One region of the Nocardioides marmotae genome, then DNA from elsewhere that is predicted to be linked to it. Evidence: predicted binding sites of a transcription regulator. Region 1 holds the regulator's gene; each other region holds the start of a gene.
What was found. Region 1 encodes LexA, which represses DNA repair genes until DNA is damaged. Its sites were predicted from a motif close to TCGAACANNTGTTCGA; they were not measured.
Positions count from the first base shown of each region.

Region 2: HPC71_RS17750 (alpha-ketoglutarate-dependent dioxygenase AlkB) is a predicted target of LexA. The motif match lies at 1,190-1,205, and genes of this name have one in related genera.
Region 3: HPC71_RS21150 (HNH endonuclease signature motif containing protein) is a predicted target of LexA. The motif match lies at 1,463-1,478, and genes of this name have one in related genera.
Region 4: HPC71_RS08925 (HNH endonuclease signature motif containing protein) is a predicted target of LexA. The motif match lies at 2,389-2,404, and genes of this name have one in related genera.

Region 1 is NZ_CP053660.1:777,089-781,859, reverse strand. Features, by position in the region: gene HPC71_RS03715 (LysM peptidoglycan-binding domain-containing protein) at 591-947, opposite strand; gene HPC71_RS03710 (SDR family NAD(P)-dependent oxidoreductase) at 1,141-1,920, opposite strand; gene lexA (transcriptional repressor LexA) at 2,108-2,830, shown strand; gene HPC71_RS03700 (phosphatase PAP2 family protein) at 2,970-3,785, shown strand; gene HPC71_RS03695 (alkaline phosphatase D family protein) at 3,889-4,771, shown strand, end outside.
Region 2 is NZ_CP053660.1:3,735,344-3,740,114, reverse strand. Features, by position in the region: gene HPC71_RS17755 (SRPBCC family protein) at 1-446, shown strand, start outside; gene HPC71_RS17750 (alpha-ketoglutarate-dependent dioxygenase AlkB) at 538-1,176, opposite strand; gene HPC71_RS17745 (ABC transporter ATP-binding protein) at 1,282-2,031, shown strand; gene HPC71_RS17740 (ABC transporter permease) at 2,028-4,565, shown strand; gene HPC71_RS17735 (GntR family transcriptional regulator) at 4,631-4,771, shown strand, end outside.
Region 3 is NZ_CP053660.1:639,647-644,417, reverse strand. Features, by position in the region: gene serC (phosphoserine transaminase) at 1-1,030, shown strand, start outside; gene HPC71_RS21150 (HNH endonuclease signature motif containing protein) at 1,491-2,819, shown strand; gene HPC71_RS03030 (GNAT family N-acetyltransferase) at 2,877-3,350, opposite strand; gene HPC71_RS03025 (O-acetyl-ADP-ribose deacetylase) at 3,369-3,890, opposite strand; gene HPC71_RS03020 (DNA topoisomerase IB) at 3,896-4,771, opposite strand, start outside.
Region 4 is NZ_CP053660.1:1,846,235-1,851,005, reverse strand. Features, by position in the region: gene dxs (1-deoxy-D-xylulose-5-phosphate synthase) at 1-314, opposite strand, end outside; gene HPC71_RS08940 (SMP-30/gluconolactonase/LRE family protein) at 332-1,273, opposite strand; gene HPC71_RS08935 (NUDIX domain-containing protein) at 1,270-1,704, opposite strand; gene HPC71_RS08930 (hypothetical protein) at 1,697-2,089, opposite strand; gene HPC71_RS08925 (HNH endonuclease signature motif containing protein) at 2,417-3,709, shown strand; gene HPC71_RS08920 (YjbQ family protein) at 3,772-4,176, opposite strand; gene HPC71_RS08915 (thioredoxin-like domain-containing protein) at 4,206-4,771, opposite strand, start outside.

The DNA.
Region 1 (4,771 bases):
CCGAGTCGGCACTTCTGCCCCGCCGAGTCGGCACTTCTGCCCCGCCGAGTCGGCACTTCTGCCCCGCCGAGTCGGCACTTCTGCCCCGCCGAGTCGGCACTTCTGCCCCGCCGAGTCGGCACTTCTGCCCCGCCGAGTCGGCACTTCTGACCGGCCGAGTCGGTACTTCCGACTACCCCGGCAGCTGCCCTGGCCAGAAGTGCTTGCTCGGCCCGCCGGAAGTGAGCACTCGCCGCGCTGGAAGTGCCCACTCGGCCCGCCGGAAGTGAGCACTCGCCGTGCCGGAAGTGAGCACTCGGCCCGCCAAAGGTGACTACTCGGCGACGGGAGGGGGCGGGAGGGGGCGGGCGGACGGTGAGAATGCCTTGCCCGCGGCGAGCATCCGGATGATGGACTCCTTGGCATCGCCCGGCGGCGCCTCCGAGCCTGGGCCGGCCCCGTCGTCCCGGTCGGCCAGGGCCGGACACGCCGCAGGGGCGGGGCCGCGAACGGCCCCGCCCCTGTCTTCCCCTGATCGCCGGCCGGGGTCGAAGCGGTCGGCGACGTGCGTGGTGGCCGCCCGCAGGTCGGGCGACCGAGCAGCCGAGTGGTCAGGCCGCGGGCACGACCAGGCGCTGGCCGGCGTCGAGCGCGGCGGTGTCGAGGGCGTTGAGCCGCTCGATCTGGTTCATCATGCCGCGGACGTCGCCGTCCTCGGCGAGGTCGGCGGCGATCCCCCACAGGGTCTCGCCGGTGCCGACCATCACGACGCGGGTGGGCTCGGGGGTGCCGGCCTCGTCGGTCGCGACCGAGCCGGCGGCGATGAACAGGCCGACGCCGAGCACGAAGGCCAGCGCGAGCAGGAAGACCACGAGCCGGCCGCGTCGGGTCAGCCGCACGGTCGCCCCACGGGTGGGGCGGTCGAACGAGGTGGCGTACGGGGCGCGGGTGGCGGTGATGGTGCTCATGCGGGACCTCCTGGGGAAGCGGCGGTCAGCCTCGGGTCGTGTCGATCTCGGTCTGCACCGATGTCTAACCGCGACCACCGACAGTGGTCGGCGAGCCAGTCATCGAGCAGACGTTCGATCGAACGTATGTACGACCGTAGAGCACTTGTTCGAACAGATCAAGGACCTGTGCGAACGAATGTTCGAACGCTTCTCAGCGCAGGCGGCGCCTCCCCTGGGCCGCGAACACCGCCAGCGCCGGGCCGGAGAGCGACGGCGCGAGCTGGCCCACCCGCATCGCGGCGCCGCGCCACCCGGGCAGGGTGCGCACGACGCGCCGCGAGCCGACGAGGTCGACCGCCGCCTGGGCCGTCTCCTCCACCGACAGCAGGTGGCCACCGGAGCTGACCAGCCGCTTGGCCAGGCCGTCGGGGCGCATCTCGGCGACCAGCGTGGTGTCCACGCCGTCGGGGCACAGCGCGTGCACGCGGACCCCGCGCGGCGCCTCGAGGGAGACCGAGGATGCGAGCGAGACGACCGCGGCCTTCGTCGCGGCGTACAGGGAGAGCCCCGGGACGGGGCCGAGGCCCGAGAGCGAGGCGGTGAGCACGAGGTCCCCGCCGCGGGGGCCGAACGCCGCCAGCGCGGCGCGGGTGCTCCAGACCGCGCCGAGCAGGTTGACCTCGACCAGGCGGCGTACCTGCTCCTCGGTCAGGTCCACGAGCGTCCCGTCGTCGCCGACGCCGGCGTTGGAGAACCAGGCGACGACGTCGCCGTGGCCCGCCGCCACCCGGGCGACCTCGGCGTGCGAGGCGGGGTCGCGCACGTCCTGGGCCACCCCCTCGGCCGCGCCGATCTCGCGGGCGGTGCGGGCCGCCCCCTCCCCGTCCACGTCGGTGACCACGACGCGGTGACCGCGGGCGACCATGAGCTCGGCGATGCCGCGGCCGATGCCGCGGGCCGCCCCGGTGACGACACAGCTGGTGTTCTCCATGGCCCGATCCAACCAGCGCCGGCCCCGCGCCACCCTCCTCGCCCGCCGAGCCGACCGAGCCGACCGACGCCCGCGCGACACACCTTCGAACAGGTGTTTGAACACGGGCGCGGAAGGCTCTACGGTGCTGTCAAGGCCCCGCACCACCGCTCGCCCGTCACCGCGCTACCCCGGAAGGCACCTCCCCATGGCGAAGAACCCCGGCTCCAAGGTCACCGAGATGCCCGACGGCGCGCCCGACGTCACCGGCCTGACCCCGCGCCAGACCCGGATCCTCGCCCACATCCGCGACAGCATCGAGGGCCGTGGCTACCCGCCGAGCATGCGCGAGATCGGGGACGCGGTCGGGCTGACCAGCTCCTCGAGCGTGGCCCACCAGCTGAAGGTGCTCGAGGAGAAGGGCTTCCTCAAGCGCGACCCGCATCGCCCGCGCGCCCTCGAGGTGTTCCTGCCCGAGGTGATGGCCGCGCGGCGGGCCATGGCGAGCGCCGATGACGGGGCGGTCGACGAGACGGGCGTGGGCGACATGCTGCCCGAGGCGCAGTACGTCCCGATGGTCGGCCGGATCGCGGCCGGTGGCCCGATCCTGGCCGAGGAGCGCGTGGAGGACGTCTTCCCGCTGCCCAAGCAGCTCGTGGGCGACGGTCAGCTGTTCCTGCTGGAGGTCGCCGGCGACTCGATGGTCGAGGCGGCGATCTGCAACGGCGACTACGTCGTCATCCGGCAGCAGCCGACCGCCGACAACGGCGAGATCGTCGCGGCGATGATCGACGGCGAGGCGACGGTCAAGACCTTCCAGCGCAAGGACGGCAAGGTGTGGCTGCTGCCGCACAACGCGGCGTACGAGCCCATCGACGGCACGCACGCGACCATCCTCGGCAAGGTCACCGCGGTCCTGCGCCGGATGTGACGTCGGTCCGGCCGCGAGTGCACACCGGTGGCCGAGAGGCCCGAGAGACAGGCTCCGACGGCGTCCCCGGGTCGATCCGGGGGCGAATCAGGGGTAAGCCGGATGCTCATCACCGCCGGCATACGGCAATCTTGGACCTGTGAGCGACGTCGCCAGCCCCACGAGGTACCCACGCCTGCGGCGTGGGGTCGTCGAGCTGGCCCTGGTCCTGACCCTCTACGTGCTCTACAGCGGCTCGCGGCTCTTCGCCGACGACTCGCTGGCGCCGGCGCTCGTGCGCGCCCAAGAGCTGCTGCACGTCGAGAGCCTGGTGGGGCTGCACTTCGAGGCCTCCCTCAACCAGGTCTTCGTCGAGACCAAGATCCTCGGGCTCCTCTCCAGCTACTGGTACGCCACCGCCCACTACGTCGTGACCGCCGTGGCCCTGCTCTGGCTCTACCGCCTCGGCGCCCGTCACTACGTGCCCGCCCGCCGGGCGCTCGTCGCCGCGACCCTGATCGGCCTGGCGCTCTACCTGCTGCTGCCGACCGCGCCGCCGCGCTTCGTCGAGGGGTACGTCGACGTGCTCTCCCTCCACGCCGCCGACGGCTGGTGGGGCTCGGACGCCTCGGCGCCGAAGGGGCTCGGCGGGCTGACCAACCAGCTCGCCGCGTTCCCCTCGCTGCACGCCGGCTGGGCCCTGTGGGTTGCGATCATCGTGCAGATGAACGCGCGCACTTCCTGGGTGCGCGCGCTCGGCTGGACCTACGCGCTGATCACCGCCGTGGTCATCGTGGGCACCGGCAACCACTGGGTCCTCGACGCGATCGCCGGATGGCTGGTGATCGGCCTGGGCTTCCTCGTCGCCGCTCGGCTCGGGCGCCGGCTGGACCGGCGGGCGCCCGCCGACGAGGCGAACGACCCGGAAGTGGTCGTGTCGGAGTCGAGGCAGCACAGCTCGACCTCGGTCGGCTGAGGCCCACCCCTCCCCGGTGACCGGGCGGCGTACCCGGTCTGAACAGGCGGCGTCCGGGCCGCTGGAGGCATCACGTCCGGGCGGCCGCGTCGTTGGGGCAAGCGTGACCACGACCCAGCCCGACCGGCCGAGCCCCGCGGGCTCCGTCGGCCGCCGCACCGTCGTCGCCACCGGGGCCGTGGGCCTCGGCGTCGCGACGCTCGCCCCCGCCGCCGCCGATGGCCCCGCCACCAGCCCCGCCTCGACCTCCCGCCGCCACCGCGTCTTCCAGCACGGCATCGCCTCGGGCGACCCCCTGCCGGGTGCGGTGGTGATCTGGACCCGCGTCACCCCCACCCGGGCGGCCACTGCCGGGTCGGGCCGCGGGCCGCGCACCGAGGTCGGGTGGGAGGTCGCCACCGACCGCTCCTTCCGCGACGTCGTGCGCCGCGGCACGTTCGTCACCAGCGCCGGCCGCGACCACACCGTCAAGCTCGACGTCACCGGCCTGCGCCCCGCGACCTGGTACCACTACCGCTTCACCGCGGCCGGCCAGCGCAGCCGCGTCGGCCGCACCCGCACGGCGCCGGCCCCCGGCGCGAGCCCGCGCAACCTGCGCTTCGGGGTCGTCTCCTGCGCCAACTACCAGGCCGGCTACTTCGCCGCCTACCGCCACCTGGCCCGCCGCGACGACCTGCACGCGGTGCTGCACCTGGGCGACTACCTCTACGAGTACGAGGCGGGCCGCTACGGCGCCGGCGAGGTGATCGTGCGCCGCCACGAGCCGGCCGGGGAGATCGTCTCCCTCGACGACTACCGGCAGCGGCACGCGCAGTACAAGACCGACCCCGACCTCCAGGACCTCCACGCGAAGGCCCCGTTCATCACCGTCTGGGACGACCACGAGACCGCGAACGACGCCTGGCTGGAGGGCGCGGAGAACCACACGCCCGGCTCCGGGCCGGGCGGCGAGGGCGGCTGGCGACGGCGCCGCGCCCGCGCGCTGC
Region 2 (4,771 bases), 1.4 Mb from region 1:
CCGACCTGGCGATCACCGGCAAGCCGGCGCAGTTCGGCCGCGGCGTCATGCAGGACGTCTCGGACAAGTTGCTCGGCCAGTTCGTCGCCTGCCTCGAGCAGCGGCTCTCCGCCGGGCCGGAGCCGGAGCCCGAGCCCGAGCCGGAGGCCGCGAGCGCGCCCGCCGCGACCCCGGCAGCGACCCCGGCAGCGACCCCGGCAGCGACCCCGCCGGCCGACACGGTCGCCGCGGACGAGGTGACGCCGGTCGTGGCCGAGACCGGACCCGCGCCGGCCGCCCCGCGGCCCGCACCCGCGGTCGGGGCCGGCCCGGGCGGTGGCAACGACGCGCTCGACCTCGGGGCGTCGGTCCTGCCGGTGCTGCTGAAGTCCTACGGCAAGCAGGTCGGCATCGGCCTGCTGGTCGTGCTGGTGCTCGTGCTGCTGCGGCGGCGCCGGCACCACTGAGCCAGGCCCCGGACCACCGCGGGCGTCGTCTCCCCCTGGGGAGGCGGCGCCCGCGCCACGTCCGCCCGGCGGCGTACGACGCCGGTGGTGCTCAGAACACGTTGAACGGGCGGAACTGCACCGAGATCCGCGGCCCGGCGTGCGCCACCTTGGGCACGGCGTGCTCCCAGGTGCGCTGGCAGGAGCCGCCCATGACCAGCAGGTCGCCGTGGCCCATCTCGATCGAGATCGACTCCCCGCCGCCGCGGGGGCGCAGCTGGAGCCGGCGGGGGTCGCCGACGGAGACGATCGCGACCATCGTGTCGCGCGTGGACCCGCGGCCGATCGTGTCGCCGTGCCAGGCCACGCTGTCGCGGCCGTCGCGGTACCAGCAGCAGCCGGCCGTGCGGAACGGCTCGCCCAGCTCGGGCAGGTAGTGCTCGCTGAGCGCCTCGCGGGCGTCGGTGAGCACGGGGTGGGGGAGCTCCTCGCCGATCAGGTAGGTGTGCAGCAGGCGCGGCACGGCGACCAGCCGGTCGTACATCTGCCGCTGGTCGGCCCGCCACGGGACCTCGGCGACGAGCGTGGCGAAGACGTCGTCGGCCTGGGGGAGCCAGCTGCGGCACACGTCGACCCAGGCGCCGCGGGTCAGCGGCATCCGCTCGGTCCGCGCCAGCGACGCCAGCAGCGCGGCGCGGGGCGGCTCCGCGGCCGGAGCCTCCGCCTGGAACAGCGAGGTCTGGAAGTCCACGCGAGCCAGGGTATCGAACGCGTGTTCGAGGCGGTACCACCCGGAAGGAGGCGTTGCTGGTCAACCGGGTGGCGCGCCCTTGGTCCGGGGCGGGATCGTGGACCCATGACCGAGCCCGCCGCCCGTGTGCGACACCTGACCAAGACCTACGGCACCGGCCAGGCGCTCGTGCGAGCCCTCGACGACGTGAGCCTCGACATCGCCGCCGGTGAGTTCACCGCGGTGATGGGGCCGAGCGGCTCGGGCAAGTCCACCCTGATGCACTGCTGCGCGGGGCTCGACACCGCCGACTCCGGTGAGGTGCTCGTCGGCGACCAGGACCTGACCCAGCTCGGCGACAAGGCGCTCACCCGCCTGCGCCGCGACCAGATCGGCTTCGTCTTCCAGTCCTTCAACCTGGTGCCGACGCTGACAGCGGGGGAGAACATCCTGCTGCCGCTGTCCATCGCCGGCCGCCGCCCCGAACCCGGGTGGTACGACGCGGTGGTCGCCGCCGTCGGGCTGGGCGACCGGCTCCACCACCGGCCCAACGAGCTCTCCGGCGGCCAGCAGCAGCGGGTCGCCGTGGCCCGCGCGCTGGTCAGCCGCCCGCGCATCGTCTTCGCCGACGAGCCGACCGGCAACCTCGACTCGCGCTCGGGCGCGGAGGTGCTCGAGCTGCTGCGCCGCAGCGTCCACGCCCCGCCCGAGGAGGGCGGCGGCCAGACGGTCGTGATGGTCACCCACGACCCCGTGGCGGCGGCGTACACCGATCGTGTCGTCTTCCTCGCCGACGGCCGGGTGGTCGACGAGCTGCGGCAGCCCACCCGCGAGCAGGTGCTCGACGTGATGGCCCGGATGAGCGCGCCCGCATGATCCGCGTCGCCCTGCGCAGCCTGCTCGGGCGCAAGCTGCGGCTGTTGATGAGCACGTTCGCGATCGTCCTCGGTGTCGCGTTCGTCGCCGGGTCGCTGGTCTTCTCCGACACCCTCGGCCGCAGCTTCACCGCCCTCTTCGCCTCGGCCGTCGGCGACGTGGTCGTCCGCCCGGTCGGCGGCACCACCGTCCAGGGCTCGCCGTCGACCGAGATCCTCCCGGCCGCGCTGGTCGACGAGCTCGCCGAGGTGCCCGGGGCGGCCCGCGCCGACGGCAACGTCACCGCGGTCGGCGTCTTCGTGGTCGACACCGGCGGCAAGGTCGTCGGCGGCCTCGGCCCGCCCGCCCTCGGCGGCAACTTCAACGACGCGCCCGCCGGCCACGGCCTCACCGGGCTGACCATCCAGGAGGGGCGCGAGCCCCGCGCGGCCGGCGAGGTGGTGCTCGACGAGCGCACCGCCGACCGCGCCGGGTACGACATCGGCGACACGGTCCCGTTCGTCACCTCCACCGAACGTCCCGACCTCGAGGCCGAGCTGGTCGGCATCGCGGAGTTCGCCGAGGGCGGGTCGCTCAACGGCGCGACGCTCGCGCAGTTCGACACCGCGACCGCCCAGGACCTCTTCCTCGGCGGCCGCGACGTCTACAACGACGTGTGGGTCACCGCCGAGGACGGCGTCAGCCAGGAGGAGCTCGCCGAGCGGGTCCGCGAGGTGCTGCCCGCCGGGGTCGAGGCCGTGACCGGCGACGACGCCGCCGACGAGAGCGCCTCGGACCTGCTCGAGGCGGTCTCCTTCCTCACCACCTTCCTGCTGATCTTCGCCGGCATCGCGCTGGTGGTCGGCTCCTTCCTCATCGTCAACACCTTCTCGATCCTGGTCGCCCAGCGCAGCCGCGAGCTCGCGCTGCTGCGCGCCCTCGGCGCCTCCCGCCGACAGGTCACCTGGTCGGTGCTGCTCGAGGCGTTCGTGCTGGGGCTGGTCGGCTCGACCGTCGGCCTGGGCCTCGGCGTGCTCCTCGCGATGGGCATCCGGGCGGTCACCGCGACCTTCGGCCTCGACCTCACCGGCCAGGGCCTGGTCTTCGAGCCGCGCACGGTCCTCGCGGCGTACGCCGTCGGCGTGCTGGTCACCATGGCCGCGGCGTTCCTGCCGGCCCACCGCACCGGGCGGATCGCGCCGGTCCAGGCGATGCGCGACGACGTGGCGCTGCCCGAGAGCTCGATGCGTCGCCGGCTGGTCGGCGGGCTGGTGCTGGTGGCGGTCGGGCTGGTCGCGCTGGTGGCCGGGCTGTTCGCCGACGTGCCCCGCGCGGGCTGGTGGGTCGGCCTGGGCGTGCTCGCCGTGCTGCTCGGGGTGGCCGGCGCCAGCCCGGTGCTCAGCCGGCCCTTCCTGGGCGCCGCGCGGGCGGCGTACGCCCGGGTCTTCGGTGCGGTCGGCAACCTCGCCGGCCAGAACGGGCTGCGCAACCCCCGGCGCACCACCGCCACCGCCTCGGCGCTGATGATCGGGCTGACCCTGGCCTGCACGATGGCGATCCTCGGCGCGTCGGCGAAGGCCACCGTCGACCGGTCGGTGGAGGAGAGCTTCGTCGGGGACTACGTGGTCAGCAGCGCCTTCGGCGGGGAGTTCTCCCCGGCCGTGGCCGACGAGATGGCCGAGGTCGACGGGGTGGCCTCGGTGGTGCGCGAGCGCTTCGCGTTCGGCGCCCGCGACGGGGACGACCAGGGCATCTCGGCGACCGACCCGGGGAGCATCGACGACCTCGGCCTGCGGCTCGTGGAGGGATCCGCCGACCCGCTGCGCGACGGCACGGTCGTGGTGCAGGAGTCGTGGGCCGAGGACGAGGGGGTCGGCGTCGGCGACACCGTCACCCTCGACCTGCCGGCGGGGGAGGAGCAGTGGGAGGTGGTCGGCATCTTCGAGGACAACCCGATCGTGTTCTTCCCGCTGCTCACCACCCTCGACACGCTGCTGTCCGCGGGCTTCCCCGACCGCGACAACTACGTGGTCGTCGACGCCGAGCCCGGGGCCACCGGGGTGCACGAGCGGCTCGAGGAGGTCGTCGCCGACAACCCGGTCGTGACGGTCAAGGACGAGGCCGGCTTCGCCGCGGAGCAGCGCGAGCCGATCGACCAGCTGGTGCTGATGGTCTTCGCGCTGCTCGGGCTCGCGCTGGTCATCGCGGTGCTCGGCATCGTCAACACCCTCGCGCTCTCGGTCATCGAGCGGACCCGCGAGGTCGGCCTGCTGCGCGCCATCGGGCTCAGCCGCGGGCAGCTGCGCCTGATGATCACCCTGGAGTCGGTGGTCATCGCGGTGCTCGGGGCGGTGCTCGGCGTCGTGCTCGGCACGTTCTTCGGCGTGGTGCTGATGCGCGCCCTGCGCGACGAGGGGCTCGACGTGGTCAGCGTGCCGGTCGGCCAGCTCGCGGCGTTCCTCGGGGTGGCGATCGTCGTCGGCGTCCTGGCCGCGGTGCTCCCCTCGCGGCGCGCGGCGCGGCTCGACGTGCTGAAGGCGATCGCGACGGACTGAGCGAGAGGCCGGCGTTTACCTCAATTCGGGGACAGCGCTGGTCTGGTCCGCCTACCCTCACCGGTGTGGACGAGCTGCTGGTGACGGACGGACGTGCGCTCAAGCACGTCCAGGTGCGCGAGTACGTGCGTTCCCTGGTCACCGGGTGCGCTCCCGGATCGCCCGCGCCCTCCGAGCGCGAGCTGGTCCACCGTTTCGGCGTCGCG
Region 3 (4,771 bases), 140 kb from region 1:
CGCCGCGACCGGGACCGCGCTGATGGGCACCTCGCACCGTCAGGAGCCCGTACGCGCGGTCGTGCGCCGGGTCCGCGAGGGCCTGGCCGAGCTGTTCTCGATGCCCGAGGGGCACCAGGTGGTGCTCGGCAACGGTGGCGCGACGGCGTTCTGGGACGCCGCGGCGTACGGCCTCATCGAGCGGCGCAGCCAGCACCTGGTCTTCGGGGAGTTCTCGCAGAAGTTCGCGACCGCCGCCTCGGCCGCGCCGTGGCTGGAGGAGCCCACCCTCGTGACTGCGCCCCCGGGCTCGCTGCCCGTGGCCGTCGCCGAGGACGGCGTCGACGTCTACGCCTGGGCACAGAACGAGACCTCCACCGCCGTGATGGCCCCCGTCGTCCGGCCCGCCGGGACCTCCGCCGACGAGGCGCTCGTGCTCGTCGATGCCACCTCCGGCGCCGGCGGCCTGCCGGTCGACCTGACCCAGGTCGACGCCTACTACTTCGCGCCGCAGAAGTGCTTCGCCTCCGACGGCGGCCTCTGGCTCGCCGTGATGTCCCCCGCCGCCATCGAGCGCGCCACCCGCATCGGCGCCTCCGACCGACACGTGCCGGCGTTCTTCGACCTGCCCACCGCGATCGAGCAGTCGGCGAAGGACCAGACCTACAACACCCCCTCGGTCGCCACCCTCTTCCTCATGGCCGAGCAGCTGGACTGGATGCTCGCCAACGGCGGCCTCGCCGGCATGGTCGAGCGGACCACGGCCTCCTCCACCGCCCTCTACTCCTGGGCCGAGGCCTCCCCGCTCGCCTTCCCGTACGTCGCGGACCCGGCCCACCGCTCCCTCGTCATCGGCACCATCGACTTCGAGCCGCAGGTCGACGCCGCCCGCCTCGCCGCCGTCCTCCGCGCCAACGGCATCGTCGACACCGAGCCCTACCGCAAGCTCGGCCGCAACCAGCTGCGGATCGCGATGTACCCCGCCGTCGACCCCGCCGACATCCAGGCCCTCACCGCCTCCATCGACTGGGTGCTCGAGCGGCTCGTCTGAGGCTGGTCTGCTCGCCCCGCCGCTGGTCGCGCAGGAGGCGCGCCAGCGCCGACGTGTCGAAGCCCCTGGCAGCCGACCCCCGCTGCTGGGCGAGCAGGAGGCGCCCTGGCGCCGACGTTGTCGAGGCCCCGTGAGCCGACCTTCGGGCTGCGGGCCGTGGGTGGTTGCGGCTTTGGCAGCTATGGACCAGGTACGTCGTGGGTCGCGGTTTGCTGCCGGGTCTCTGGCCGCCGCCCCCGCTGGTCGAGCAGGAGGCGCGCCAGCGCCGACGTGTCGAGGCCCCGTGAGCCGAGCTTCGGCCTGCGGGCCGTGGGTGGTTGCGGCTTTGGCAGCTATGGGGCGAGGTGCGTCGTGGGTCGCGGTCTGCTGCCGGCTCGCCGGCCGCCACTGACGAGGCCGACCAGCTCGGAAGATGCAGCCAGACCCTTTCATTCGAGCAGGTGTTCGAGTAGAATGAGGCATGGCCTTGATCGCGACGCTCGAGCACCCGCTGGACACCCCAGCCGACGTGCTGAGCCTCGCGCGCGCCAAGCAACGCGCGGCCAATGCGGCCGAGGCCGAGCTTCTCGAGGCGGCGGTCCAGTGGTGCGTGCTGCACCCGGCTGAGTCGCTGGATGAGGCGGCCACCTGGTCGGTGTTCCGCGGGTTCGGCGACAAGCCGGTCTGCTTGGCCGGTGAGGGTGCGCCGTTCGTGACCGAGTTCGCCGTCGTGGAGTTCGCCGCCGGGCTCGGGAAGTCCGAGGACGCCGGCCGCGCCTATCTCGCCGAGGCCCTCGAGCTGCGCTACCGGCTCCCCAAGCTCTGGAAGAAGGTCACGGACCTCGACCTGCCCGCCTGGAAGGCACGCTCGCTCGCCCGGCGCACCCTGCACCTGCCGAAGAAGGGCGCCGCGTTCGTCGACACCCACCTCGCACCCGTGGCTTCGACGATCGGGCCGGCGGCGTTGGAGCGGTTGCTGGAGGAGGCGCTGGTCCGGTTCGACCCCGACGAGGCCCAACGTGTTGCGACCGAGCGGGCCGAGGCCCGTCACGTGACGGTCCAGTCGCGGCAGGTGTCCTTCGACGGCCACGTCGACGTGTGGGCCACCCTCGACCTGGCCGACGCGCTGGACCTCGACGACGCCCTGACGAAGGGCGCCGCCAAGCTCGAGGCGCTGGGGTGTACCGACACCCTCGACGCCCGCCGCTCGGTCGCGCTGGGGGACATGGCGCGCCGGCAGCTGAGCCTGGAGTTCGACACCGACCCCAAGCCACTGGTCGTGCACGTGCACCAACGGCCCGACGGGACCCTGGACGACATCACCCGCGTGGAGAACACCCGCGGGTTCGTCCTCACCACCCAGCTCGCCGACTGGTGCACCCGCGCCGCACGCAGCACCACCGCGAACACCATCACCGTCAAGCCCGTCATCGACCTCAACGCCCGGATCCACGTCGAGGCCTACGAGGTCCCCGACCGCCTCAGCCAACAGACCCGGCTCCGCGACCTGCACTGCGTCTTCCCCTGGTGCACCCGCCCCGCCCACGCGAACAGCCGGGTCGACGACGACCACGTCATCCCCCACGCCAGGGGCGGACCGACCGCGACCGAGAACATCGCCCCACTCTGCCGACGCCACCACCGCGCCAAGACCCACGCCGGCTGGTCACAGCAGACACCGGCAGCGGGGGTGTTCGAGTGGCGAAGTCCGACCGGACTCACCTACCGGGTCGACCACCACGGCACCCACGACCTCGGCCCCGAACCACCCCCGCCCGAATCACCGGCTGCCGAGCCGTCCCCGACGTAGATCGACCGCCCACCACCCCGCCGGAGCACCCGACCGGCGGGGAATCGGCACGCCAGCTCACAGACGGAGCTTGTAGCCCTCGTGACTGGCTCGATACCCGAGGGCCTCGTAGAAGCGGTGAGCCTCGGACCTCGCCTTGTCGGTCGTCAGCTGGGCGAGCGTCGCGCCGTGCTCGCGGGCGTACCTGTGCGCCCACGCGAAGAGCGCCGTGCCCAGCCCGATCCCCCTCGCGCTGCTCGCGAGACGAACCGCCTCGATCTGGAGCCGCTTGGCACCCTGCCGGGCGAGACCGGGGATGAGCGTCAGCTGCAGTGTTCCGGCAACGGCGCCGTCAGCGTTCCGGACGGCGACGAGGAGCTGGTTCGGATCGCGGTCGATCTCTCGGAACGCCGCGAGGTACGGCGCGAGGTCGAGGGACTCCCGTCCGGCTCCGAGGAGATCGTCGGCCAGCAGCGCGACCAGAGCGGGGACGTCTGCCTCGACCGCACGGTCGATGCCGAACCTGTGCCCGTCGATGTCAAGGGGGATCATCTCCACCTCCCGAGCATGTCATCCAGACGCCGCTGGCGGCCGCTCGTCGTCGAGGCGCGACCGGATCAGGTCGTAGGCCGACCGCCCGAAGGCGACCATTCGCGCCTCGTCGACCGAGGTGTCGGCGGAGCGGAACACCTCGAGCGCCGCGTCGACGGCGTCCTCGCGCGGCCAGCCGTAGACGCCGGCGGAGACGAGGGGGAAGGCGACCGAGCGGGCGCCGAGCTCGTCGGCGACCTCGAGGGCGCGGCGGTAGCAGGAGGTGAGCAGCCCGCGGTCGGTCTCGCCGGCGTTCCGGTTGGGCCCGACGACGTGGATGACCCAGCGGGCCGGCATGCGCCCGGCGGTGGTCCAGCCGGCGTCGCCGGTGGCCAGCCCGCGGGGGAAGCGCCGCTCGCAGTCGGCGAGCACCTCCGGCCCGCCGGCCGCGTGGATGGCGCCGTCGACACCCCCACCACCGCGCATGCGGCGGTTGGCGGCGTTGACGACGGCGTCGACGTCCTGCTGGGTGATGTCGCCCTCGACGACGGTGATCCTCATGGCCCTCACTCCTCCCGGATGAGCTCGAGGGTGGCCCGCTCGAGCGCGGCCTGGCGCTCGTCGGGGGTGTCGTACTCCCGCGAGGTGGTCTCCTCGATGGTCCGCCCGTCCTCGTAGGCCTCGATGACGCGCGGGTCGACGTAGGAGGACCGGGCCAGCGTGGGGGTGTTGCCGAGGAAGGAGGAGACCTCCTTCATCGCCCCGGACACCGCGCGCTTGCGCGACGCCTTGCTCTCGCCGTGCTCGGGCGTCGCGGCCAGCGCGGCGGCGGCGAGGACGGTGGCGTGCCAGGTGCGGAAGTCCTTCGCGGTCACCTCGAGGCCGGTGGAGGCGCGGACGTACTCGTTGACCAGCGCCGGCAGCACGTCGCGCCAGGAGCGCCCCTCCTTGTACGACAGCAGCCGCCCGGGCCCGCCGCGGCGGCGCCGCATCGCCTCGATCGTCTCGATGACGACCGCGTCGTCGATCTCGATGCGGTGCTGCACGCCGGACTTGCCGACGAAGGCGAAGACCAGCCGGTCCTGCCGGCGCCGGACGTGGCGCCGCTCGAGCGTGGTCAGGCCGAAGCTGCCGTTGCTGTCGGCGTACACGTCGTTGCCGATCCGGAAGTAGCCGAGGTCGAGCAGCCGCACGGCGGCGGCGCACGCCCGCTCCAGCGGCATCCCCTCGCGGCCGAGGTCGGCGACGACGAGCTCGCGGGCGCGGGTGAGCGCGGCGCCGAACTCCTCCATCCGCGCGAACTTCTCCGCGTCGCGGCGCTCCCGCCACGCCTGGTGGTAGAGGTACTGGCGGCGCCCCGCGTCGTCGGTGCCGACGGCCTGGAGGTGGCCGTGGGGGTACGGTGTGATCCACACGTCGCGCCACGCCGGCGGGATCACCAG
Region 4 (4,771 bases), 1.1 Mb from region 1:
TCGGCCTGGCTGGGGTAGCCCGAGAGGCCACCCTCCTTGCGCAGCCCGTCGAACTGCCCGCCGCGACCGGTGAGGATCTTGTGGACGTAGGACTGGTGGCCGGTGTCGAGCACGATCCGGTCGCGCGGGCTGTCGAAGACGCGGTGGATCGCGAGGGTCAGCTCGACGACGCCGAGGTTCGGCCCGAGGTGGCCGCCGATCAGCGAGCAGGTCTGCACGAGCAGGTCGCGGATCTCGGACGCGAGCGCGTCGAGCTCCTCGGGGGTGAGCTCACGCAGGTCGCGCGGACCGGAGATGGAGTCGAGGAGCGACATGCCGCGAGTCTAGGAGGTCACAGGTCGTGCGCCGCGATCGCCGGCTCGTGCAGGCTGCCCATCCAGACCCGGCCGTCGTGCTCGCGCACCCCGGTCACCATGTGGAAGCCGTCGCTGGGCAGGTCGAGGTCGTGGACGAGCCGGCCGGCGTCGTCGTAGGCCTGCACCCGGACGGTGCGCGCGGGCTGGGGCTGCAGCTTCGCGGGGATGCGCGTGACCAGCTTCCGCACCCGCAGCGGCGCGGTCTGGAGCCGCTCGACGACGGTGTCGCGCGGGCTGGCCAGCGTCACCCAGATCAGCCCGTCGCTGCCGCGGGCGATGTTGTCGGGGTAGCCGGGGAGGTTCTGGCACAGCAGGTCGCGCATCCCGGCGCGGTCGCCGGTCAGCCACCGTCGTACGACGGTACGCGCGCCGGTCTCGGCGACGCAGACGAAGTCCTCGTCCTTGCTCAGCGCGACGCCGTTGGCGAAGGCGAGCCCGTCGAGCACGACCTCGACGGTGCCGTCGGTCGCCATCCGCATCAGCCGGCCGGTGCGGGTGACCTGGATGAAGTCGTCCTTCCACCGCTCGATGCCGTAGCGGGTGGAGGAGTCGGAGAACCACACCGTCCCGTCGCCGGCGATCGCGGCGTTGTTGCAGAAGACCATCGGCTGCCCGCCGACCCGGTCGGTGACCGTCTCGACGCCACCGGTCGAGGGGTCGACGCGCAGCACGCCGCGCTTGGCGTCGCACACGAGCAGCCGGCCGTCGCCGTCGAGCTCGATGCCCAGCGGCCGCCCGCCGGTGTGCGCGACGCGGTCGATCCGCGCGCCGTCCGGGGAGACCCGGAAGATGCTGCCGTCCTCGGTGCCGGTGAAGACGCACCCCTCGTCGGGCCCGGAGGTCGCGACGACGACGTCCTCGGCGCCCTGCCCGGGGACGGGGTGGACGGTCAGGCCCGTGCTGCTCGCGGTGGTCATGGGGCCATCGTGCTGTAGAGCTCGCTGGAGAGGAACGCCGGGAGGGCGTCGTACGTCGCCCCGGTCAGCTCCAGCCGCGGCACCACCGCCGGGTCGACGAACACGATGCGGCGTCCCTCGCCGCACACGATGTCGTCGTCGGTGAGGTCGACCTCGGCGACGTAGACCTGCATCGAGCCCACGCCGTACGACGCGTGCTCGGTGGCGAACTCCCGCCAGAACTGCAGCTCCCCCGGCGCCAGCCGTACGCCGGTCTCCTCGGCCAGCTCGCGGTAGGCCGCCTCCTCGAAGCCCTCGCCGTCCTCGACGTGGCCGCCGGGCATCCCCCACGTCTCGGGGTCGATGGCCGCGTGCTCGTCGCGCTCCTGGAGGAGCACCCAGCCGCGGCGGTCGACGAGCAGGACGGCGGCGAAGCGGGTCGGCTCACTCATGCCGCGAACCTAGCCCGGGCAGGCGCGCGGGGAACCGTCGTCCGCGCAGCGCCACCTCGACCAGGCCGGCCGCGCGCCGGACGCCCTCGAGCCGCGCCTGCTCGGTCAACAGCGCGGCGATCGTCGCCTCCACCGCGTCCATCGGCAGCGCGTCGCGCAGCGCGGTCCGCGCCTCCGCCAGCCCGCGCCGGGCGCCCGCCTGGCAGGCCTCGACGTGCCAGGCGGTCAGGCGCGCCAGCGCGACCGGGTGCCGGCGCAGGACCGTGTGCCCGCGGTACTCCGGCGGGCACTGGTCGAGCAGCCATCCCACCGCCGTCCGCTCCCACTCCGGGGCGTCCGGCGGCCTCACCTGCTCGGGCCAGCCGGGTGGAGCGACGTGGTTCATGGCCCCAGGCTATCGAACATGTGTTCGAGGCATCCCGATCGGCTTGGCCCGTCCAGCTGGTCGAGCAGGAGGCGCCCCAGCGCCACCCGCTGGTCGAGCAGGAGGCGCGCTAGCGCCGACGTGTCGAGGCCCCGTGAGCCGAACTTCGGCCTGCAGGCCGTCGGTGGTTGCGGTCTTGGCAGCTATGGGGCGAGGTACGCCGTTTGTTGCGCGCCGTTGCCGGCCACCTGGCCGCCGCTTCGGGTCGGCGGGTTCAGCCAGCGGCGAGCTCGAAAGATGTTCGAGTAGATCCCTTTCATTCGAGCGCGTGTTCGAGTAGAATGAGGCATGGCCTTGATCGCGACGCTCGAGCACCCGCTGGACACCCCAGCCGACGTGCTCGCGTCCGCCCGGGCCGAGCAGAAGGCGGCCGACGCCGCAGAAGCCCGTCTCCTGGAGGCAGCGGTCCAGTGGTGCGTGCTGCACCCGGCGGAGTCGTTGGACGAGGCAGCGACGCGGTCGGTGTTCCGTGGGTTCGGTGACAAGCCCGTCTGCCTCGCGGGTGAGGGTGCTCCGTTCGTGACCGAGTTCGCGGTGGTCGAGTTCGCGGCCGGGCTGGGGAAGTCGGAGGACGCCGGCCGCGCCTACCTCGCCGAGGCGCTCGAGCTGCGGTACCGGCTGCCGAAGCTGTGGGCGAAGGTGACCTCGCTCGATCTGCCCGCGTGGAAGGCCCGGTCGCTGGCGCGGCGGACGCTGCACCTGCCGAAGAAGGGCGCCGCGTTCGTCGACACCCACCTCGCCCCGGTCGCCTCGACGATCGGGCCGGCGGCGTTGGAGCGGTTGCTGGAGGAGGCGTTGGTCCGGTTCGATCCCGACGAGGCGCAGCGGGTGGCGACCGAACGGGCCGAGGCCCGGCACGTCACGATCCAGTCCCGGCAGGTGTCCTTCGACGGGCACGTCGACGTCTGGGCGACCCTCGACCTGGCCGATGCGCTCGACCTCGACGACGCGCTGGCGAAGGGCGCGGCGAGGCTGGAGCAGCTGGGGTGCACCGACACCCTGGATGCCCGCCGGTCAGTCGCCCTGGGTGACATGGCCAGGCGGCAGATGCAGCTCGAGTTCGACACCGACCCCAAGCCCCTCGTGGTCCACGTCCACCAGCACCCGGACGGGACCCTGGATGACATCACCCGCGTGGAGAACATCCGCGGGTTCGTGCTCACCACCCAGCTCGCCGACTGGTGCATAAGAGCTGCACGAGGACAGGCCACGATCACCGTGAAGCCCGTCATCGACCTGGCCGAGCGGATCCACGTCGAGGCCTACGAGGTCCCCGACCGCCTCTCGACCCAGACCCGGCTCCGCGACCTGCACTGCGTCTTCCCCTGGTGCACCCGACCCGCCCACGCCACCAGCCGGATCGACGACGACCACGTCATCCCCCACGCCAGGGGCGGACCGACAGCGACCGAGAACATCGCCCCACTCTGCAGACGCCACCACCGCGCCAAGACCCACGCCGGCTGGTCACAGCAGTCACCCTCGCCGGGAACGTTCCAGTGGCGCAGCCCCACCGGCCTCACCTACCGCGTCGACCACCACGGCACCCACGACCTCGGCCCCGAACCGCCCCCGACATAGCCCAACGCCCCCGACCCCGCCGGACCACCCGACCGGCGGGGCACAGGCACGCCCGCCCGCCCTCAGCCGGCCAGGAAGCTGAACCGGACGTGCCGCTGATGGTTGTCGACGTTGAGGTCGACCAGGCAGATGCTCTGCCAGGTCCCGAGCGCGAGCTCCCCGCCGAGCACCGGCACCGAGGCGTACGGCGGGACCAGCGCCGGCATCACGTGGGAGCGGCCATGGCCAGGGGTGCCGTGCCGGTGGCGCCAGCGGTCGTCGGCCGGCAGCAGGTCGCCGAGGGCGGCGAGCAGGTCGTCGTCGCTGCCGGAGCCGGTCTCGAGGATCGCCAGCCCGGCCGTCGCGTGCGGCACGAACAGGTGGAGCAGCCCGTCCCCGCGGCCGCGCACGAAGTCCGCGCAGTCCCGCGTCAGGTCGAGCACGGTGTCCTCGGCGCCGGTCCGGTAGGTCCTGGTCTCGGAGTCCATGCCCGGTCCGTGCCCGCTCCGGGGGCCGCTCAGACCGTGGCGCCCTCAGTGCCGGTGCCCTCGCCGCCCTGCGGGTCGGGGACGCCGCCGGCGCAGGACGCGAACGGCTCGGGGGCGGTCTCGCCGCCGCCGAAGGTCTCCACGAAGAGCCCCAGCCGCGGGTCATCCGCGCCGACCAGGCGCAGCTGGCGGCCCCAGACCGTGACGACGACGGGAGCGGGCAGGTCCGGGTAGGGCGAGAGGATGCCGTTGGCGGGCAGCTGCTCGGCCAGCGCCGCGACGTCGTCCGCAGAGAGGTCGGGGTCGTAGGTGATCCAGACGGTGCCGTGCTCGAGGTCGTGCACGACGTTCTCCTCGCGCACCGGCTCGTCGTACACGCCGCAGTCCAGCCACCGCGGGTGATGCGGTCCGCCGATCGGCGGGGTGTGGGGGTACGTCACGTCACCGGTGGTGTGCTCGGTGCTGAGGTCCTCGACGGCCACGACCTCGCTGAGGTCGCGCTCGACGTCCGCGGCCTCCTCGGAGCGCATCTGCCCCACCGCGACCGGCACCCCGACCGCGACGAGGAGCAGCGCCGCCACCGCGATCGAGGCCA